2 regions of the Clostridium tanneri genome follow, and region 2 is predicted to be linked to the other one. Evidence: riboswitches for the same ligand, from Rfam matches in the RefSeq annotation. Region 2 holds a riboswitch; the other holds the start of a gene.
What was found. Region 2 has a riboswitch for cyclic di-AMP ahead of P8V03_RS09640 (LysM peptidoglycan-binding domain-containing protein). Riboswitches for the same ligand answer to the same signal wherever they lie in the genome.

Region 1: it holds a riboswitch for cyclic di-AMP, as region 2 does, so the genes downstream of both, P8V03_RS02995 (cell wall hydrolase) here and P8V03_RS09640 (LysM peptidoglycan-binding domain-containing protein) in region 2, are expected to answer to the same signal.

What each region holds. Positions count from the first base shown of each region.
Region 1 covers NZ_JARUJP010000002.1:160,347-172,474, forward strand. The annotation lists gene P8V03_RS02980 (NAD(P)/FAD-dependent oxidoreductase) at 1-117, opposite strand, end outside; gene P8V03_RS02985 (CdaR family protein) at 98-1,336, opposite strand; gene cdaA (diadenylate cyclase CdaA) at 1,306-2,154, opposite strand; cyclic di-AMP (ydaO/yuaA leader) riboswitch at 2,288-2,416, shown strand; gene P8V03_RS02995 (cell wall hydrolase) at 2,428-2,946, shown strand; gene P8V03_RS03000 (NAD(P)/FAD-dependent oxidoreductase) at 3,029-3,892, opposite strand; gene trxA (thioredoxin) at 4,008-4,325, opposite strand; gene P8V03_RS03010 (tetratricopeptide repeat protein) at 4,486-5,775, opposite strand; gene P8V03_RS03015 (DUF4652 domain-containing protein) at 5,798-6,580, opposite strand; gene ptsP (phosphoenolpyruvate--protein phosphotransferase) at 6,751-8,364, opposite strand; gene P8V03_RS03025 (sigma 54-interacting transcriptional regulator) at 8,765-10,774, shown strand; gene P8V03_RS03030 (tetratricopeptide repeat protein) at 10,880-11,632, opposite strand; gene citG (triphosphoribosyl-dephospho-CoA synthase CitG) at 11,748-12,128, opposite strand, start outside.
Region 2 covers NZ_JARUJP010000009.1:93,539-105,666, forward strand. The annotation lists gene P8V03_RS09605 (SIMPL domain-containing protein) at 1-683, opposite strand, end outside; gene P8V03_RS09610 (amino acid ABC transporter ATP-binding protein) at 871-1,593, opposite strand; gene P8V03_RS09615 (amino acid ABC transporter permease) at 1,590-2,240, opposite strand; gene P8V03_RS09620 (transporter substrate-binding domain-containing protein) at 2,380-3,165, opposite strand; gene P8V03_RS09625 (amino acid ABC transporter ATP-binding protein) at 3,484-4,206, opposite strand; gene P8V03_RS09630 (amino acid ABC transporter permease) at 4,203-4,853, opposite strand; gene P8V03_RS09635 (transporter substrate-binding domain-containing protein) at 5,068-5,853, opposite strand; cyclic di-AMP (ydaO/yuaA leader) riboswitch at 6,227-6,357, shown strand; gene P8V03_RS09640 (LysM peptidoglycan-binding domain-containing protein) at 6,361-7,140, shown strand; gene P8V03_RS09645 (CpsB/CapC family capsule biosynthesis tyrosine phosphatase) at 7,504-8,271, shown strand; gene P8V03_RS09650 (hypothetical protein) at 8,511-9,071, shown strand; gene P8V03_RS09655 (DUF4367 domain-containing protein) at 9,192-10,205, shown strand; gene P8V03_RS09660 (four-helix bundle copper-binding protein) at 10,354-10,704, opposite strand; gene cwlD (N-acetylmuramoyl-L-alanine amidase CwlD) at 10,829-11,542, opposite strand; gene P8V03_RS09670 (C40 family peptidase) at 11,716-12,128, opposite strand, start outside.

The DNA.
Region 1 (12,128 bases), on a different contig from region 2:
TATCTTAAAATCCTTTATCTCATTTATCGATATTCTTGCCTTTTTAGCTGCTCTTTTTTTTAATCCTTCTATGTCTTCATCTATGCTCATTGTTATGTTACTTACTCTGACTGACATTTTTATCCTCCAATACATTTGATTTTATTATTACCTTAACCTCTGTGGGGTTTTGTGAAACTCTAGTTATTCCTTCTGGAAGAGTTACAGTAACAGGTAATTTGTACTCTCCTTCAGTTAGGTTACTGCAATCTACAAAACAGCCTATAGACTCAGGCTTTAAGGTATTTAAAATATTTTCTTCTCCTGAAATTGTTATAGTTGCCTTATTAGCACCTAAACTTACATTATAGTTATTCCCAACATTCTTCGTTTGTATATCTAAGTTAAACTCTTTTTGTGCAATTTTATTGTACTGAACCTTAAGTTTAATTGAGCCATTACTATTTACAAGTATCACATCCTTAGGAATTTTTATTTTAGCTTCTATAGTATCTTTACCATTTAATTTATTTAAATCAACGTCTTCTATGTCTAAACTAGTTATACCTGATAGCACTTTCTCATCTCCAGCTATATCGACTTTATCCGGCATCGCTGCTATAGATTTTATTCCTTGAATATTTTGTAAGTTAGGCTGTGTCTTAATATTAACTGGAACACTTTTTATCTTTTTTACAGGAACTATAACCTGAACTGAACTTGGCTCTATCTGTACATTTTTAATCGCTCCAGATTCTCCTTCTGCTTCTAGTGATACTAGTGCATTTACATCTTTTGCTACATCTTTTACATTGCACCTAGCCACTACACTAGTTATAGAACTTAACTCTTTGGATGCTCCGCTGATTTCAGCCTCCTTTATACTTAAAGTAGGCTGAAGAGCATAAAATCCATCTTTAACTTTTCCCTCTAACAATACTTTTATTTGAACTATCTTTTCCTTTAAATCATCCAAATCGATACTAATCCATAAATTTTCGCCATTAAGTATTCTTATATTTTCAGGACTCTTCTTAACCTGAACTGGAACTTTATTTTCTCCTTTTTTCAATACATAGGACCTTAGATCTGACTCTAACCTAAAATCTTCGGCCTTAACGGAATACAGTTCTGACGCATTTCCTTTTATACTTAAAGATATATTTAGGTCATTTTCTCCCACAGCTACTAACTTTGATTCTGCCAATACATCCCTATTAGTTATTTTCACAGGAACTAGAATTTTTCGTTCCCTAATAGGATTTTCAACATTGAATATATATAACCATAAAACAAAAGATGCTATAACACAACATACTTTGATAATTACTTGCTGCTGTTTATTTTTTTCTTCCATGCTCTCACCTGCTCCCTAAAGGTCAACTTTGTACTCTGCCTTTTTCTAATTATTCTTATAAGAATATCTTTAAGCTTTTCCTTCGTATAGTTTCTTGTAAGAACACCATTTACTGCAAGGGAAATAGTTCCAGTTTCTTCAGATACAACTATAATTAATGCATCTGAGTTCTCTGAAATACCAATAGCCGCTCTGTGTCTAGTACCAAGTTTTTTGCTGATTCCTTGATTGCTAGTTAAGGGTAAAAAACAACCTGCAGATACAATTCTATCATTTCTTATGATAGTAGCCCCATCATGCAATGGTGTGTTAACCACAAAAATATTCTCTAGCAATGCAGATGAAACCTCAGCATCTAGCATTGTGCCTGTATTTACTATATCCCCCAAGCCTGTAAGTTGTTCAATAATTATTAGGGAGCCTGTTTTCTCATTAGATAAATTTTCTACAGCATTGACAATTTCAGTTACTACTCTTTCCATAGTTTCTTCATCTTCTAATAGATGTTTATCATTAAAAGCAGTTCTTCCTAAATGCTCAAGTGCTCTACGAATTTCTGGCTGAAATATAATAATAAAAGAAAGCACTCCGATTGTTATTGTTTTGGTTAAGATCCAATTAAGCATAGTTAAGTTAAAAAAACTACTTACTGGAATAAGGAAAATTATAAGTATAATTCCTTTCAAAAGTTGTTCTGCTCTTGTTTCCTTTATGAGAACATATCCCTTATAAAAAATATATGAAACCACTAATATATCCATTATCGATGATATGCTAATATTTTTAATAGAACTAACTACTATATCTAAAATCTCCACCCACTTCACCATCCTAATAAATAATCCTATTATCAATTATACACTATTTACTAATCTTTATATCAATTCCTATTCTATTTTTATAAAATATTAAAAATTATTATACTATGTATTTTTTTAAAATTCATGGGTATAATACCATTAGCCTAAGTTTTTTTATAAAACGCGGGGAAACCAAATTTTTGGGGTGAATCGTATTTTACGTAGGTTATGCCTTTACCGAACCCGTCAGCTAACCCCGTTGGTAATAAGGAGAGGATTTATTTGAAAAGAATGACCTATTGTATAACGTTCTTGTTCTTGTTGCTAGCTTTATATTGTACTAAGGCTAGTGCCTATGACTCTAACAATATTGACACAACTTTATTTAATCAAGAAGATGAAGTGGTTCAAGTTTTCAGCTATTTGGATAAAAAAATATACATTACCCAAAATGATATTCACTTGATGGCTAAAGTAGTATACGCTGAAAGCAATTGTGAGCCCTTTGAAGGCAAGGTGGCAGTAGCCTCTGTAATTCTAAACCGACTAAAATATCCAGAGTTTCCAAAAACCGTAGAGGACGTAGTTAAACAGAAGGGTGCCTTTTCCTGTGTAAGAAACGGAAAAATCGAGGTAACTCCTGATGAAAGTAGTTATAAGGCAGTGTTTCAAGCATTAAAAGGTGAAGACCCAACAGAAAGGGCAGTTTTCTTCTATAATCCTAAAATAGCAACCTCTAAATGGATGAAGAATATTAACAAAAAAAATGTAAAAACTATTGGAAATCATGTTTTCTTTGTGGTCAATTAGACATATAAGCCTTTAGCTAATATTAGCTAAGCACATATAAAAAACCATACGATGGTGACCTCTGTATGGTTTTTTCATTTATTTATTTTAACGAGTCTAAGTAGGAAACAGCATTTAGCGCAGCAACTTGACCTTGACCTGCAGCTCTCATATACTGATAAGGTTTCCCTGTACAATCTCCTGCAGCAAAACACCCACTAAGATTTGTTTGCATATTCAAATCTACTTTAATATGATCATTCTCTACTAATAATCCTGGTACAAGTTGATTTGGCGCTACGCTATCCTTTAGTACAAAAACTCCGTCTGTGATTATTTCTCTTTCTTTTAAGACAACCTTTGTAACTCTATCTTTTCCTTGTATTTCTATCGGTCTGTCACTAACTACTTCAATGTTTCCCCTTTTTAAATCGTATGTACCTCTATACATAGGTACGTAATAGACCTTTTCAGCTAATTCACTTACATAGTTAGTTTCTTCTTCAGCTTCTTTATTATATCCTATTATAGTCACTATTTTTCCCTTATAAAGAGGGGCATCACAGGTAGCACAATAGCCAACTCCCTTACCTAAAAACTCCTCTTCTCCCCTTAGTGGTTTCGTATATTCTATTCCTGTAGCTAAAATTACAGTTCTTGCTTCATACATTTTTTCATTAACTGCTAACCCGTAATAGTCTCCCATAGCATATATTGCATTTATTCTTTCATAAGTTATTTTTATTCCCATAGCATCAATATGTTTCTTAAACTGTTTTTTCATTTCCGCACCTGTTATTCCGTAAAATCCCAAATAATTATCTACCTTTGGTGCTTTTATTACCTTGTTGCTTAGCTCTTTGCTTCCAAATACAATTATTCTCTTATTTCTTATCTTTCCGTTTATGGCAGCTGATAAACCTGCTGGTCCACTACCAACTACTGCTATATCATATCTATTATCCACTGTGTTCACTCCCTATAATATAAATACTTATTAATATTTTACTTTCGATTTGTTTATTTAATACATATATAAAATGACAAATTAACCCAAGATTAATTTGTCATTTCAAATTCAATTAAATATGATTTTCTATTACTCCTTTTATAGCATCCTTCGGTCTAAATCCTACTAGTGTATCAGCTATAGATCCATTTTTAAATACCATAATTGTAGGTATACTAGCGATCTTATACTTTGAGGATGTTTCAGGATTTTCATCTACATTTAACTTAAAGAACTTAGCCTTTTCTCCTAACTCTCCAGCAATTTCATCAATTACAGGTCCGAGCATCTTACAAGGACCACACCATGGTGCCCAAAAATCTACAACTACAGGCACATTTGAACTTTCAATTATCTCTGAAAAATTTATATCTTTTATTTCTCCTATCATTTCCATACCTCCAATATACCCTCAAGGGGTATCTTTTATATGATAATTTTATAATACTTTTTTTATACAGTCAATAGTTTATAATATTTGAGTCTATAAAATATTTTAAAGTTACTATTTATTTTTTCTATTGATACGCTTATTTATGTGTTCAATTCTATTAATAAATTAAACTGTTTATTACAGAATTATTATAGATTGACTGTGGATAATTCTGTAATAACTTTTCTGCATAAACTTTTGCTGTAGCTGCATCTTTATCTTTGTATATAAGAGCTAAAGTATATAATACAGTTTCCTCATATTCTCCACCAGAAAATGCTTTATCATATTCAGAGTAGTATTTTATAGTATTTTCAGCATCTCCAGACAAATGAAAAGTAGTGCCAAGCATATAAACTATATGAGGGTATAAATAGTGCTGTCCACCTAGTTCATAACATCTTGTAAAATATACCTTTGCATTGACATAATCCTCGCTATTCATGTAGCTATATGCTTTGTCATAAAAGTATTCTACACCTTCTGTTTTTAATAATTCATTAGCACTAGATAAAAGTGTTTTTTCTGTGTCGCTAATATTCTTGTCTCTCCATTTTATGTTTTCATCATATACAGCATCAAAGTTCTTACTTTCAATATCACCTTTAATCTTGTCGTAAGGGAAAACCTCATTTTGTACATTACTTTTCTTATCTTCCTTGATTTCTGGCTTAGCAGCGCCTGACTTTTTTTCCTTTACAATTTCTTTATTAGTAGTGCCAGTTTCTTTTTTATGGGACTCACTAGAACTATTTACTTTAAAATTTAATAAAGTTCTAAGCCCAGATTTATAGCCGTCTTTACTAAAATTAATAAATACTATTGTTCCCAAAAGTAACACAACTAGACATATTACACCTATCAATATCAATGCCAGTTTTTTTGGTACATATTCTTTGTTTAACACACCATAACTCTTTAGTTTTTTTCTCGTATCTTTAGCTATTACATTAGTCCTATCTAAGGTTAAAACTTTCTCAACATGTTCTAATGCTTTGTTATATAGCCCTTTTTTCATATAGCATAATGCTAGGTGGTTGTTAACATTAATAAGGTTATAATCGCTCTCTAAACATTTCTTTAAAAGAACTAATGCTTCTTGAATTTTCAACTCCCTTATAAGTTCTAATGCAACCCCATAAAATTTCAGTCTTTCTTTATCCTTTTTTGTATCCTCTAAATATTTTTCAGATATTCCATCTTTATTAATCTGTTTATTCATTTTCCAAAGCTTTTGTGCCTCTTCTAAATCCCCTTTTAGATAGCACAATAGACCTTTTAGATTTATAGCTGCTGCATTTTTAATATCTATGGATATACTTTCTTCACATAACTCTATAGCCTTATCTATATAACCGTTATTATATTTTTCTAGCGCCTTAATGTATATTTTTCTAGATTTATTCATACATTATTCCCCTTAGAACTTACTAATTTGTTTTATTAATTATATAAATTGTCTTTCCTGTTGAGTCTTTTACCTCCATCTGTTTATTTAAACTTACGTCAAAGGAACTTATTGACCAATTTTCAACATGTGACTTATTATAACTGTCATCATCATATACATTGACCTTTAAGCTTAGGTTTGATTCTAATTTCTTTATTTCCATTACCTGTTGTTTATCACTAGATGTTTCTAATACTAAAGATGTCTTACCTGTAACTACATTAATTAGATATAAATTCCCACCCTTTGATACGGTTCCGTGAGCATCTCCAATTACTACAAATAGATTCTCATCATCTGCCCATTCTATATATCTAGGTGAAATCTTATCATTGTTTAAAATTTCAAAACTATATGTGTTGCCTTCCTTATCCTTTACAAACAACTTACCTACGCCTTCTTCAATAGCTTCAGGTCCTTTTCCTTCTATGCATGCACTATAACTTTTATTGTTAGATTTCTTCCAAGGTGTACCAAACCTTGGTTCTTCACTTTTAGATAACAACCCCTTGCTAAACTTTGGAATATTAACACTTTGAGTGCTAACAAATTTCGCCTCTTTTTTATCTTCTTTTTTATCTTCTTTTGCGGATGTATTATTCTGATTGTCGTTATCCTTTGGACTCTGATTTTGTGTAGTTGTTTGATTATTGTCTGAAGTATTTTTATTTTGTGAGTTTGAACAAGCTGTTAAAGCTAATAGCAAAACAATTGACATTGAACAAAGTGTATATATTCTTTTCTTATTTTTTAATATTGACATTGTAATTCCTCCTTAAAAATGAACTTAAATATACTTTGGTTAAAATTTTGTTTTTATATCTACTATTATATACTAAAATTTCTTTTTACGGTTTAAATTTTGATATAAATAAAACCTGAACTGAAAATTAATTCCGTTCAGGTTTTATACTTATCACTTTTTCTTATATTTTAATTTTCCATAATTAACTTTTTCGCATTTAGTATAGATGATGCACTCATAGAGAATTCATCTAAACCATATTCTACTAATGTAGGGATAGCCTTTTCATCACCAGCCATCTCGCCACACATTCCACACCATTTTCCTTCCTTGTGAGCTGCTTCTATAGTCATTTTTATTAGTTTCAACACTGCTGGATGCATTGGATTATACAAGTAGGATATCTTTTCATTCATTCTATCTGCCGCCAATGTGTACTGTATTAAGTCGTTTGTTCCTATACTAAAGAAATCTACATATTTAGCAAGTTCATCAGCATTAACAGCTGCTGCTGGTATCTCTACCATTATACCTGTTTCTAGATTCTCATTAAATTCTTTTCCTTCTGTTCTTAGCTCATCCATACATTCTTCGAGAATTTCTTTTGATTTAAGGAATTCTTCTAAAGAAGATATCATTGGAAACATTATTTTTAAATTACCAAAAGCTGAAGCCCTAAGTAATGCTCTTAACTGAATTTTAAATATATCTGTTCTATCAAGACAAAGTCTTATAGCTCTATAACCTAAAAATGGGTTCATTTCCTCTGGCAATGGCAAATATGGAAGCTTCTTATCTCCACCAATATCAAGCGTTCTGATAACTACAGGTCTTCCTTCCATTTTTTCAACAGCATATTTATAGGACTCAAACTGTTCTTCTTCTCCTGGCATATCATCTCTATCCATGTATAAAAATTCAGTTCTAAATAATCCTATTCCGTCTCCACCATTTGCTAATACCTGATGAACGTCTTCTGGCTTACCTATGTTCCCTGCAACTTCTACACGTTTTCCTGCCTTAGTAACAGTTTTAACATCTATTAGCTTTTTAAGTTCTTCTCTTTCTTTTTTATAAGCTTCCTTTTTAGCCTCATAGGCCTTTACTGTTTCAGCATCTGGGTTAACTATAGCAATTCCCTCTACTCCGTCTACTATAACAGTATCACCATCTTTAACTGCTGAAGTTATGTCTTGTAGTCCTACAACTGCAGGTATCTCTAAAGTTCTAGCCATAATAGCACTGTGGGAAGTCCTTCCACCAATGTTAGTTAGGAAAGCTATAACTTTACTTCTATCTAATTGTGCTGTATCTGAAGGTGTTAAGTCATGAGCAACTACCACTGTGTTATCTTTATACTCTGATATTCCAACAGCTTTTCCTGCTAGATTGGCAAGTATTCTACTGCCAACATCTTTTATATCAGCGCCTCTCTCTCTCATGTATTCATCTTCCATAGCTGCAAATATTCCAGCATACATATTTAAAACATCCTCAAGAGCCTTTTCTGCATTTACTTTGCTGCTTTCTATACCCATTAGTACTGCTCCTGCAAATTCTGGATCTTCTAAAAGCATCATATGACTTTCAAAAACCGCAGCTTTATCTGCCCCAAGCTCTTTTTCTGCCTTTTCTTTTATTTGTTGCAACTGTTCTTTTGAGGCTTTTAAAGCTCTCTCAAACCTATCCTTTTCTCCTTGTATATCTTCTATTCTTCGTTCTTCTACTTTTACCTCAGTATCTTCCTTTATTAGTACTGTACCGATTGCATATCCTTTTGAAGCTGCTATACCTTTTATCATTACTTATCCTCCTCAAATATAAATCGTTCATAAAATATATCTCAAACCTATAGTCCATTTTTATTCTGACAAAGATATATTTAAAGCAAATTTTATGCCAATAAACTGTTAATCTAATTAATTTATATTTTCTGTCTATAATTATATTGTGTAACCTTGTATTTTTCTAATCAAAAAATATATAACCTGTTTTTAAAGTGATTATTACGACAAAATGTTTGAAAATACGACTAAATTCTTGATAAAAATTATCAAAGAACCTTTGTTTATAATTCCAATGAGATTTAGCACCCAGCATTAAATACTAGACTTATAGCAGATTTTAAGATATTATAATAATTGATAATTTTTATCAACATTTTAAGCATATTTGATATTTTTTATCAGAACGAGGTGAATTATGTATAAAAGTAGTGTAACAGTCCCTATTCCTAATGGAATACATACAAGAATTGCTGCAGTAATAGTTCATAAAGCTACTGAATTAAAAAATAAATATGGAATAAGTCTCTATATAAGAAACTTATCTGCAAAGGAGCCTTTAGCTATAAGTATGTTAGCTTTAATCTCGCTAAAGATAAGAGAAGGTGAAATAATTGAAGTTTCCTCAAGAGAAGATTCTTCAAATGCACAAAAAGCTGTGTTGGAACTCTGTGATTTTATAACTAATAGATTGAATACTAACAATTCAGTTTTATCTAAAATTGATGATATAATCGAAGAGAATACAATAGCCTACGAACAAATTGTTAAAAATATTCCTGTGGGAATACTAGTTATTGATAACAATGGCTACATTACGGCAATGAATGATTATTCCTTAAGGATTATAGACAGAGAATCAAAGGAAGTCATAGGTCATCATGTAAAAGAAATCATCCCAACTTCAGATCTTCCTAATATAGTATTATCAATGGAACGAAAAGTTGGAGAAACTCAATATATCAATAACCGTCTTGTAATTACTAATAGATCACCTATATTTTCTAATAATAAAGTTATTGGTGCTTTAGGCGTGTTTCAAGACATATCGGAGCTTAGTGGCATAAAAGAACTTAACGAGAAATTTAAAAAAATACTAGAAATATCCCATGATTTAATATGTTTTGTTGACGAAAGAAGAATTATAAGTTATGTAAATCCATCCTATGAAAAGCACTTTCATATTAAAAGTTCTGATATTGTTGGAAAGGACTTACTAGAAATTTCTCCAACAGGTCTTAGAATGAAGGTTTTTAATACAAAAAAATCTATAGATAACTCAGTTCATCGTAAGGATAACATAAACATAATATCTTCAGTTGCTCCTATATTCATTGATAAAACCTTTAAAGGAGTTATTTCTATCTCTAAAACTGTAAACGAGCTAAAGGATCTAGTGAAAAAACTTGAAACCTCAGAAGAAGAATTAAATTATTATAAAGAAGAATTAAATAGACATACAAAATTAAGTAATTCCTTTTCTTCCATTATAGGTTACAGTAGTTCTCTTAAAGATTGTACTATTACAGCCCAAAAAGCTTCTCAATCAACATCTACTGTATTAATTAGAGGAGAAAGTGGTACTGGGAAAGAACTTATAGCTAAGGCTATTCATAATAATAGTGATAGAAAGGATAAAGCTTTTGTTAGGGTAAACTGTGCTGCAATCCCTGAAAACCTGCTTGAAAGTGAATTATTCGGCTATGAAAAAGGTGCCTTTACTGGTGCTGTAAAGAATAAACCTGGAAAGTTCAATATAGCAAATGGTGGTACTATCTTTCTTGACGAAATAGGCGATATGCCTGTTTCTATGCAAGTAAAACTCCTAAGGGTTCTACAAGAAAAAGAATTCGAAAGTATCGGTGGACTTGTTACTCAGACTGTTGATGTCAGAGTGATAGCTGCAACAAATAGAAATTTAGAGGAAATGATAAAGGAAAATACATTTAGGGAAGACCTTTATTATAGATTAAATGTTATAAACATCATGCTCCCACCATTAAGAAACAGAAAAGAAGATATAAACCTTCTGGTAGAACACTTTATAGAAAAAATGAACAATAAATTAGGTAAAAACATTATAGGTATAGATAATAAATCTCTTCTATACCTTCAAGATTACCACTGGCCAGGTAATATCCGAGAACTTGAAAATATTATTGAAAGAGCCATTAATATGTGTGAAGGTGTTAAAATTACTGAAATAGATTTGCCTTTCTACATTAAAAATGAAGCTTCATCTAGTGAAAGCCTTATAAATCTTAACAATGGTGAGCTTCAACCTTTAGAACAATATGAAAAAGAAATAATAGCTTTAGCTATGAAAAAATATAAAAGCTATAATAAGGCCGGCAAAGCTCTAGGTATTACTCATAGAACTGTATCACTAAAGTGTAAAAAGTATGGTATTGATATAAATCAATCTTAAACTTATCCACATTTCTTATTAAAAATAATCCCCATCAGTTAAAAACTAATGGGGATTATTTTTATAAATATTTAATCATGTATCTATTTAAACAGTATCCATATACTACTTTATCAATTCTTGAAATTCCTTTGAATTTTTAACTGGATTAAAGTCTGTTTCCTCACTAGCTAGTTTCTTTATTTCTGGAGCCATATCAATGGCAGTTTTTAAGTACTTTACAGTGTTTTCTATATCTCCTCGTCTTCCATATATGCTAGCCTTACCATAGTAGCTCCATATATAATCTTCAACCTCTAAAGCTTTATCATACCACTTTAGCGAATCATCATAGTAACCATAAAGTTCATAAGCTAATGCCTTATTAAATCTTGCATATCCAAAGTCAGGCCTAATCTCTAATGACTTATCTATGTTTTTCATTCCGTCATTAAAATTGTTGTTATAGCACTGCGCTATACCTTTAATATTATAAGCTTTGTAAAAACTGCTGTCTTCACCTATCATTTGATCAGCCAATTTTATAGTTTCTTGATATTTTTTTTCACCAAAAGCTTTGTAGCTTTGCTGATACATATCTTCTAATTTCTTACTTTTTTCTTCTTTAAGTTTTTTTGCCTCATCTGTCTCAGTACTGTCTTTCTTAGGGTCTTCTATAAATGATTCTACATTATTGTTATTACTTGATCCGTTATCTATTTTCTCTATTATACTTTTATTACTACTCCTGTTATCTACTGCAGCTTTGTATGCTATCCCCGCTACAATTAAGCTTAAGACAAGAAACATTATCATTTTTGTTCTTAATGAAATTCCATCAAATAATTTATTATTTGGCTTATCTCCTTTAAACCTCATATCTTTTTCTCTCCTATATTCTATTTATTTAGTATATAGATAATTTTATATGAGATTCTATAGAAAGTAAAACTTAAAAAATATAACTTTATTTTTTCTATGGTAATTCTAAAAGTTAAATAGTTCTTATATAGTCTTCCACCATATGTAGGAATACAGTAATTGCTAATAAGTCTGCACTTCCTCCCGGACTTATGTTTCTCTCTATGAACTCAGCATCTAAAAGTTGTATAGCCTTTTTTCCTTCTATAGTTTTCATTCCACCTAAGCTTATGATGTCCCTTGCCTTTTTGTGTATATCTTGAAGCACATCTAGCGAATGTCTATGAAGTATGTTTGTATCTTCACTATATTGCATTATTCCAATTAGAGTATGTACTAACCTATCATTTTTATTCAAGTCACTATTTAATTTATAAAATTCTAAAGAAAAGTCAAATATTACAGGAAGCCCTTTTTCTATCTCGCCTCTAATTCCTTTAATACCATGTTCTAA
Region 2 (12,128 bases):
TTTATACTAGCATTTACCTGGATTTGTCCCTCTCTTATCGGTGTGGTAGTATCTGCTGATGTGGCATATAAAACTCTTTCCGACACCGGTGCATACCCTTGGCTTTCCTCAGTTATGCTGACAGGCGTCTTATTAACTATTACCCCTAATGAACTCTCAATGCTTTGAGCCTTGACTACAGCATCCTTTAACGCTAACTTTAGTGCTTCATTATAATATACCCTAGGATTTGATATAGTGAAATTGATGTTGCTTACCGTATTAGCTCCAGCAGCCACTGCAGCATCTACTATTTCGCCAGTTTGTTTTATATTTTTTACTGTTATCCTAAAAGTGTGTATCACTCTATAGCCTCTAAAAATTTGCTTTCCTTCAACATAATCATATTGAGGACTAATGTTATACATATCCGTTTTTATATCCTCTTCCTCAATTCCCATTCCTACAAGAGTACTAATTACTCTACTTGAAACTATGGCATTTTCATTCTGAGCAACTCTTAATTCTTTATTTTGTGTTTCTACCCCTAAAGTTATTACAGCAATATCTGGTTGTACTGCAACCATTCCCTTTCCATTTATGTTCATTTTGTGGTATTTAGACCTTTGCTTAACATTGTCCCCTAGATTACCATAAGGTACATCATTTTCCTGAATTGCCTGTGGCCATCCATAACAATACACTTACTTTCACCCTTCCCTTTGATAGATTCTTTATTGCTAAAAATTTTTACGTGATAGCAAATAAATTAAAATATTTTAACCATAATATCATAGTATGAGCTAAGCTGTTTATTTGTTACAAAGTTGAAGTTCTTCATAAAATAATACAATAAAAAAACTCCCACGGAATTTTGGGAGCTTTCTTACTTTATAATATCTTACTTAGGAAATCCTTTGTCCTATCATTCTTCGGATTCCCGAAAATTTCTGTTGGAGTACCCTCTTCAACAATATATCCATCAGCCATGAATAATACTCTATTAGCAACTTCCTTAGCAAAGCCCATTTCATGAGTAACTACTATCATGGTCATTCCTTCCTTTGCTAAATCCTTCATTACTTGAAGCACTTCTCCTACCATTTCAGGATCTAGAGCTGAAGTAGGTTCATCAAATAACATTATTTCAGGTTCCATAGCTAAAGCCCTTGCTATAGCTACTCTCTGCTTTTGTCCTCCAGATAGATTGTCTGGATAAACCTCTGCTTTTTCTCTTAATCCTACCTTTTCAAGTAACATATATGCCTTTTCCCCAGCTTCTTTTTTAGACATTTTCCTAAGTTCTACTGGTGCCAAGGTTATGTTTTGAAGTACAGTTAAATGAGGAAAGAGATTAAAAGACTGAAATACCATTCCTAACTTTTCTCTTAGTTTGTTTATATCTATACCTTTTTCATTTATATCCTGCCCATCTATAAGTACAGTGCCTTCATTTATATCCTCCAGTTTGTTTAGACATCTAAGTACTGTGCTCTTCCCTGAACCAGATGGACCTATTAAGCAAACTACTTCACCTTGACTTACAGTAAAATCTATTCCCTTCAAAACTGTAAGCTCATTAAATTTCTTCTTAAGTCCCTTTACTTCTATCATATCTTTAGTCTCCTTTCTAAACCTCTAGAGGCATAAGTTAACAACATAATTATAACAAAATAAAATATTGCAACAAAGGCCCATGTTTCAAAAGCACGATAATTTGAAGCAATTATTATCTCTCCGCTTTGAGTAAGCTCTCTAATTCCTATTACAGACAGAAGGGATGTATCCTTTAGAGATATAATAAATTGATTTATAAAGGCTGGCACCATTTTTCTTACTGCCTGTGGTAGTATAATTAATCTCATAGTCTTTCTATGAGGGAGACCTAAACTTCTAGCAGCTTCCATCTGGCCTTTGTCCACTGCCATTATACCTGCTCTAAAGATTTCTACCATGTAAGCACCGGCATTTAAACTAATGGCTACTACTCCTGCAGTAAAAGCTGGTATTTTAATGCCTAAAGCACCAGGTATGCCAAAGTATATAAAAAATGCTTGTACTATTAGTGGTGTTCCTCTTATTATATCCACATAAGCTCTAGCCATACCTTTTAAAGCTTTATTACTACTAATGGACATCATTCCAAATAATAGCCCCAATAAACTTGCAAGTATCAAGGAAACTATCGTTATTTCTATAGTTACTCCAAGACCTGATAAAAGGTCTGGTAAACTCTCTTTAAATAGGGCAATTATATCCAAATCCCTTCAACTCCTTCTCTTATTAATAATGTGTTTATTGCTTAATTTCTCTGTATATAATCCTATCTTTAAACAAAATTTTAACTCTTATATATAATTAAACTTCACACACTATCCAACTAGTTTCTTAAAATAAATACTACTTCTTAATATACTTTGATATAATCTTGTCATATTCCCCATTTGCTTTTATTTTGTTAAGTCCATCATTAAATGCACTCATCAATTCTTTGTTATCGCCTTTTTTTACTGCAAAGCCAAAATCTTGTTTTGTTAACTTATCTCCTGCTATCTTTAAACCAGAATCAGGATTTACAGAAATCATATATGCAACAACAGGGTAGTCTTCAAAGGTTACATCAGCATTTCTATTTTTTACTTCCTGCATCATTGATGGCGTATCATTAAAATATTTAACAGTTACTCCTAGTCTGTCTTTATTTGTTTCAGCATATTTTGCTCCAGAAGTTCCTTTCTTAACTGCAAAAACTTTACCTTTAAAATCTTCTTCCGACTTTATCTTGTCATTATCTTCTTTAACAACTGCAGCAATTCCCGCTTCATAGTAACCTACTGACATATCTAGAACCTTTTTTCTTTCATCTGTAATTCCCATACCTGCTATTGCACCATCTATTTGATTTGATTGTATAGCAGGAATTATTCCCTTAAAATCCATAGGTTTCAACTCATATTGAAAACCCTCAACCTTTGCTACTGCATCTAAAATATCAACATCTATACCAGTATACTTGCCGTCTTTTTCAAAAGAAAATGGAGCATAAGTAGCATCGGTAGCTATTATATATTTTTTATCAAATTTTTTATTCGAATCAGTATTTGTACTTACACTTTTGTTTCCACATCCTATTAATCCTACAGCGATTGCTGCAACTATTGATATTTTTGCTATCATTTTTTTCATTTGTAATTCCCCCTTTTAAATATGTAAATATAAATTATATATTTATAGTACCAGTTTCTTAAATAATCGTCAATATTCGACGTAGTTTTTTAACATTATGACATATGTAAACCTTATTTTTTTGCATTTTATTAAGATACCCTTTTCTTTTTCTATATAATTTGACAGATTAATAAAAGTTTCTATATAATTTCTTGCAAATAAAAAATCCACTGCTAGTATTAAGCCGGTGGATTAAAAACAATTACCTTATCCCTATTGTAGATCTGCTGATTTTACTATGTAAAATAGCATATATTAAAGAAACAGTTTAACTTTCTATAGCACTTTGCCTAAAAAATCCTTTGTTCTATCATTCTTTGGATTTCCAAAAATCTCTTCTGGAGTACCTTCTTCAACAATGTATCCATCAGCCATAAATAGTACCCTGTTGGCAACTTCTTTAGCAAAACCCATTTCGTGGGTAACTACCATCATAGTCATTCCTTCCTTTGCTAAATCTTTCATTACCTGAAGTACCTCTCCTACCATTTCAGGGTCTAAAGCTGATGTAGGTTCATCAAATAACATTATTTCAGGCTCCATAGCTAATGCTCTTGCTATAGCTACCCTCTGCTTTTGTCCTCCAGATAGATTATCAGGATAAACATGAGCCTTATCACTTAGCCCTACTTTCTCTAATAACTTATAGGCCTTCTCTTCTGCCTCCTTCTTTGACACTTTATTTAATTCTATAGGCGCTAAAGTTATATTTTGAAATGCTGTTAAATGAGGAAATAGATTAAAGGATTGAAAAACCATACCTAGCTTTTCCCTTAACCTGTTTATATTAACTCCCTTTTCATTTATGTCTTGTCCATCAATTAGAACAGTTCCTCCATTTATTTCCTCAAGCTTGTTTAGGCATCTTAGTACTGTACTTTTACCTGACCCAGAAGGGCCTATGAGACACACTACTTCTCCTTCATTTACAGCAAAATCTATTCCCTTCAAAACAGTAAGTTCATCAAATTTCTTTTCAAGTCCTTTCACTTCTATCATATCTTTAATCTCCTTTCCACCCCTCTTGATGCATAAGTCAACAGCATAATTATCACAAAGTAAAATACTGCAACGAAAGCCCATGTTTCAAAGGCACGGTAATTAGAGGCAATTATAATCTCACCGCTTTGAGTAAGCTCTCTAATTCCTATTACAGATAGAAGAGATGTGTCTTTTAACGATATAATAAACTGATTTATAAAAGCTGGAACCATCTTCCTTACTGCTTGTGGTAATATAACAAACTTCATAGTTTTCCCATAGGGAAGACCTAGACTTCTTGCCGCTTCCATCTGACCTTTGTCCACAGCCATTATTCCTGCTCTAAAAATTTCTACCATATAAGCACCGGCATTCAAACTAATAGCTATTACCCCTGCTGTAAAAGCTGGTATCTTCACATTCAAAGCCCCTGGAATACCAAAGTATATAAAGAATGCTTGTACTATTAAAGGTGTACCTCTTATTATATCCACATATACTCTAGCTATGCCCTTTAAAACTTTATTTGTACTAATAGACATCATTCCAAATAACAATCCTAGTACGCTGGCAAGTATAAGGGATATTACCGTTACTTCTAAAGTAACTCCTAATCCAGACAAAAGATCTGGTAAACTCTCTTTAAATAAAGCCATTAAATCCAAGCTATTCACCCTCCTAAATCTCCAAGAATTAAATTATCTGCTAAAAAACTCCGTTTCAAGTTTTTTTGTAGCTTAAAACTGGATTTTTATATGCTACTATGTATTTGATGATATAAAGAAACAAACTTTTAATGGTGGTATATAAATTCTTCAATAAAGATTCATATACCACCACTATTTTATTCATATTAGATAAAGTTTTATTATAGTAATGCTATTTCTTTATGTATTTCTGTATAATCTTATCGTACTCTCCGCTTTCTTTAAGTTTCTTTAATCCATCATTGAAAGCATCCATCAGCTCTTTATTGCTTCCCTTTTTAACAGCAAATCCATAGTCTTGCTTTGTTAACTTATCTCCAACTATTTTTAGTCCTGAATTTTCGTCTACAGTTATCGCATATCCAACTACAGGGTAATCTTCAAAAGCTAAATCTGCATTTCCATTTTTAACCTCCTGCATCATAGAAGGTGAATCATTAAAGTACTTAACTGTAAAACCAAGCTTGTCTTTATTTTCTTCTGCATACTTGGAACCACTTGTTCCTTTTTTAACTGCAACAACTTTTCCTTTAAAATCTGATTCTGTCTTTATCTTATCGTTATCCTTTTTAACTACGGCAGAAACACCAGATTCAAAATATCCTTCAGACATATCTAAAACCTTTTTTCTTTCATCTGTAATGCTCATGCCGGCAATAGCACCATCAATTTGATTTGACTGAAGCGCAGGTATTATACCTTTGAAGTCCATTGGTTTTAACTCATACTCAAAACCTTCAGTTTTTGAAATAGCCTCTAATAGTTCAATGTCTATACCTGTATACTTTCCATCCTTTTGAAACTCAAAAGGTGCAAAAGTTACATCTGTTGCTATACTATATTTTTTACTGAACTTTTTGTTTGAATCAGCATTAGTGGCAGTACTACTATTTCCGCATCCCACTAGTCCAACTGCCACTGCTGATACTATTAATAGTTTTGTTAAAATTTTCTTCATCTATAGTTCCCCCTTAATTATAAAATGAATAATTATTAATCTCTATAGCTAATACTATCAAAGACCCTTGCAAGTGTCAACTACTTTTTATTCATATTCGACATTATTCTCTCATTTTTGACCCCGTTTTTGATATATATTTACGAAATATTATTCATATGATTAACAATTGTGTATTTTTTGTTAACTTAAAAATTTATTTTTACATATTTATAACCTTTATTAAAAACTTATAAATTTAGTTTTAAAATTTATAATGAAGCTTAAGTATAGTTTTAATTTTATTCCTCTAAATGTAACTACATGATAAATATTCCTGGTACTCCATTAATCTCATATGGAATTAATCTGGGAATCTTGTTACAATAACACTTGCAAAAGCAAGCCGAATCTCCTTATGGAGTACGGGGGATTTATTAATAGGGGTGAATCTTTATATATATAAAGTAGGGGACCTCAACCCGAACCCGTCAACTAACCTCGGAGGCAAAAGAGGAGGATAAACATATGATTAAATCAAAAAAGATCAAAGCTTTACTGATGACTATGTCATTATCACTATTGTCAATTCAATCTGTACATGCAGCTAGTTACACAGTTCAATCAGGAGACTCACTATACAAAATAGGAAGACTTTTTAGCACTGCTGCAAATACTATCATGCAGAACAATAATCTTTCAAGCACCTTAATATATCCAGGACAGGTATTAAAGGTTTCAAGTCAAACTTATACGGTTAAAAGCGGAGATAGTCTTTATCTAATAGCACAGAACTTTGGTGTTTCTGTTGATTCTCTAAGAAAGGCTAACAACAAATGGGACAATCTAGTATATTTAGGTCAGACTCTAAATATACCTAGTAATAACTATACTTCTGTATCTCCAAATAGCGGACAAGTTTCAGCCTCAGTTATTTCCCATACAGAGGCTGAAATAGACCTACTTGCAAGGTTAATAAAGGCTGAAGCTGAAGGACAACCTTATACTGCTAAAGTTGCAGTAGGAGCTGTAGTTGTGAATAGAGTTCAAGATTCACGTTTCCCTAGCACCGTGACATCTGTAGTATATCAAAAGGATGCAGGTTACTATCAGTTTACACCAGTTGTTAACGGAATGATTAACAAGCCTGCAACTGCAGAAGATAGAAAGGCTGCTTTAGAAGCACTTTCTGGAGCTGATCCAACAAAGGGTGCCTTATATTACTTTGATGATAGTACAACAAACAAATGGCTTTGGTCCAAGACTGTCGCTTTAAGAGTTGATAGAATGGTTTTCTCTTATTATTAAACAATAAAATAATATAAAAAGGGAGGTTGTTGGATTTTCAACAACCTCTTTGTTTTTACCAAAACTATCCAATAACTTTCCTTATCTTGAATATATTATCTAAAATCCTTTAGCTTTGAGAGAAAGATTGGTCTAATGTCCAGTAACCTAATCCTCTAAAATTATAACATCCTATTTGCAAGAATTCGTATACTGTTATTAATATTTTTAATTCTTTATATGTATTTGCATGATTTTTTCTAGTCAATATTCTGTGTCATGAATGTCCCATAGGACATTTACATTTCTTATTTTTAGGTATATTATATAAATATGATCACTTTATTTTCTGAATATACTCAATTTTGAAAAGAGGCATTGTTTATGAATTTAAATTCAATAGATCTTATGGATTTGCATAATCATACTATCTGGTCTGACGGAAGCCATACTGCAGATATAATTATAAAAAACGCTGTCAAAAATGGTATGACAGCAGTAGGCATTTCTGATCATTTTAACACTTCAAAATGCAACTCACTGCAAAATCACCAATTGAAGGAATATATAGAAAACATAAATCAATTGAAAGACAGCTACAGGCATGATATTCAGGTTTATGCAGGAATAGAGTTATCTATGGATACAGAACTCTGTGATATAAAGAATTTACCTTATGATGAACTGAATAAACTTGATTATGTATTATTTGAATATATAGATTGTTTTAAAAACAGCATAAAGTTTTCAGAATTAAAAGAGTATAGTTCTAAATTTTGCTGCAAAATAGGTCTTGCTCACACTGACTTGCTTTATTACAGTAGGATTTATGGTTTAAAGCCATTAATCAATATGTTAAAGGAAAACAATTTATTCTGGGAATTAAACGTCAACGACGGATACGAATACTTTAGTAAATTAGTCCGTTCTAGAGACAGCTGGAGAACAAATAGATTTTTTAAAAAACTAAAACAAAATAATATACAAATATCCGTAGGCTCAGATACTCATAACCTTCAATACTATGATTTTGAGCAGCTTCAAATAGGTAATTTATTAGCCAAGCATAAATCTATAAAAATGCTAAAATATGATTTTTCAATATCTAGAGCGATTCACCTTAATAAAGGTTTAACCAATTATCATATATAATAAAATTTATTTTGCAAAGATTAAGCCTGATATTTTTATCAGACTTTTATACTTTTTTGCATTTTTTATCTTAAATAATAATCTATAAGCAATTGTTAATTTTTCAGATTTTTCCCAATTGTCTATTATATGAATAAATCTTTACAATTTCTTTACACTTTTTCCTCATAAATCTATTGTCAAAATGCCTATCCTACCAGTAAAATAAATATAAGTTATTAGGATGGGAGGCGAAGCTTATGAATGACCATTTAAAAGAAATAGAAAGGTTTTTACTTGACCATGATATGAAATTAGGAAAAAATAAAACCACAAGCAATAAATTACTTAGCAAGCTAAATCGAAAGAGTTTAATTTCTAGATCTATGCGGTGCGTATATCGTGTTGATAACTTCATAGTTAAAACTTCTTCAGATGCTACTGGTTCCAGGTTGCCTGTTGGCGCTGATCAATGTCTAAATGAATTTAATATATATAATTCAACAGATAAAAGACTTGAACATTTTAGGGAAATATTCTGTCCAGTGTACGCAATCTATGAAAGCAGGTTTTTATATTTAACAATTCATAAACTTCTAACTCCTTTGTCAACAAAAGATGACTCTGATGAAACCATATACAGCTTTATTAATAGTGGCCGGAAATTCTCTAATGAATCAAAGTTCTTTCATATTCTAGAGAATTTCAAAAGTACCTGGGTTACTAAATCACCAGAATTACAACATGAATATAGCAAAATCAGTACTTTTGGACATGACGAAAATAACAATCTCTATGTATTAGACTATGGCATGTTATGAAGCTGTATTAAATAGCATATATTTATACTGAGCTTGTTTTTTAAAGTGCACATTAGCTTTAGAATGAGTGTGATATTTAAATCAATAAAAACAAAAAATATTCTGAATAGGAAGATGAATATGAAGAATACCCTAAAAAACCCAGAAACAATTTCTAATGATTCCTTTATCTATGATGAGTTAAAGATTAAACCTTTAGAGTTAAAGACTGAAGAAAAAAATAAAATAGTTAAGCCTTTACTTGCGGCTTCATTATCTACTGTTACAATAATAATATCTCTTCTTGGGTATCAGCATTTTTCCCAGATTAGTAACAGTAACTTGAAAAATAAAACAACCACCATTAGTGATGTAAACAGCCAACTAATATCAAAAGATGCATACAAAATAAATGATACTTCATCAAACCTAACAGTCAATCAAAATTTTAGCGACAGTTTAAAAAAGGACAACAATATTAATGCTACTAAATTTAATACAAACATCCCTAAAAGTTCTTCTGAGGAATACAAAAAACTAGATTACACAGTTAGTAAGGATACTAAAACCTCAGATAAATCTCCATCATCAACAACTGAAAATGCCAATTTGATATCTGATGATATAGTTCTTTCTAAGCAAGATACCTTAGAAGTTTCAATTTCTAAAGATAGAAGTGACACTAAAATTGAGGATGTTACAAAAGCAAGTCCTTCTAATGACCAAAAAAAAGAAGTTAACTCTATTTCCTCTTCTGAAAACAAATTAGCAAAGGAAAGGCCTGACATATTGACCTTAGCAGAAGCAGAAGAATACTGGGGAAGTAAAGTTTTGCTCCCTTCATACATACCAGAAGGCTTTGAGCTTACAGATATATCTATATCTAGAGACAACAAAGAAAAATATGTAAGATTGACGTTCAGCTCAAATAATGCCTATTTTAAAATAACCCAAAATCAGAACACTAAATATACTATAAGTGGCAAGGCAACTAGTATTGACGGCTTAAAGGTATGGGTTACGGAAACAACGGAAAACTCAAATTCTAATACTACAATTACTCGAGTTCTTTGGAATAAAGGTAATGTTCAGTATTCACTAGCTGGCAATATACCAAAAGATAACTTGATAAATATTTGCAAATCCGTTAATTAAAACTAGAGCAGAGGACTGTTTTCCTCTGCTCCTTTATTCCAGTAAAAATCGTACTAGTACTTATTCACTTTTATCCTTTGTTTACTAACATAATATTCAAAAACAAATACTTTGTTACACATTACTTTTAATACTAATAAATTTGCAGTTACATAGTCATTACTTTTCTACATTCCTCTGCACAGTGACGACAAGCATCAGCACATAAATTATTGTGTTCACTTTTAAATCTATTGCATTCTGATGCACATTCTTCACAAATTGTAGAACATAAATTTAATATTTCTTTTAAATGTTTACTTCTTCTTGCCATAGCGCAAGCTGCTGTTGAACATACTTCAGCACAGTCCATCAAGTCAAGCATACAATGTTCTCTCATATTCATATCTGGTTCTTCTAAACAAAGCCTTAAGCATTCTTGGCAAAGTTGCGCACACTTATTAAGTGCGTCCATACAGGATTGGTATTGAGCATTTGGTGCCATTAAAGTTGCATTCATTTACTGTACCCCTCTTTCCTATTAATATATAGTATTACATAAATTATTTTGTGCTAGATATTTAAAATAATACCTCATCTCACTTAGGAAGTTTTTGCAAGATGTATCTCCTAAGGTCATAAATTTATAGTATTTGATCATCGTTCTTAAAAAACTCTTCTATGGATTTTGCTAAGGAATCTGCTATCTTGCCCTGATACTCTTCATTTATCAATTTCTTTTCTTCCTGTGGATTAGTTAAAAATCCACACTCTACAATCACTGAAGGTATGCTAAAATAACATCTTAGTATCTTATAGGAACTTCCAGCTGGTTTTTCAATACGGTTATTATTTCTATCCAAATCTCTTCTAAGATTTTCTTGAATTATATGTGCTAACTTCTCACTACTTTCACTTCTGGAATACCACACCTGTGCTCCGTAATAACTGCTCTCTGTAAAGAAATTCTGATGAATACTTACAAATATATCACAATTAGATTCTCTCTTCATTCGGCATCTGTTCTCTAAATCTTCACGTTTCTTTTTACTTATACTTCCACCTTCCGAATAAAGTCCAATATCCCTTTCTCTCGTCATAACAACAGTGTATCCCTTATCTTTTAACTTTTCCCTTAACTTTAAACTGATACTTAGATTAATATCTTTTTCAATAATACCTTTTTTAGATTCGGCACCTCCATCTATTCCTCCATGCCCAGGGTCAATTAATATAACCTTTTCATTATCCTCCTGTATAGGAGTCATAAAAGCTGCAGCAGCATAACTATGTATACCTACTATTATGCATACACTAAATATAACCATAATAAAAAACCTTAAACTCTTGCCTCTCAAAGCTAGATCAATCCTCCATATTAAGTAGAAAATAGTTTTTAAAAATGATAAAATTTCTACTCCAATTCTATATAATATTCTGTGTTAATACTACAATTTTTATTTTAAAATTTATTAAACAACAAATTTTAAACAAAAAACAAAAAAGCAGACCTCAGTCCACTTTTTTATCTTTATTTAATCCTTCTAGCTGTTAGATAATCGCCTCTACTACTTAGAGACGAAATTTTTACCACATCACCAGTTCTAGGAGCATGTATATACCTTCCATCGCCTATATACATACCTACATGGTGAGGATCCTCTTTAGTTCCAAAGAAAACTAAATCTCCAGGCTGGAGCTTATCCCTCTGCACCTCTACCCCATCCTTTATCTGTTCATAGGTAGTTCTTGTAATGGAAACACCAAAATGGCTGTAAATATACTGTACAAGTCCTGAGCAATCAAAACCTGATGGTGTAGTTCCTCCCCAAAGATATGGTATACCTAAAAAATTATAAGCATAATTTACGATTTCATTATTACTAGCCGGTGCAAATTCTTTAGATGTAATACCAGTAAAGCCCTGTCCATTTAAGTTATAAA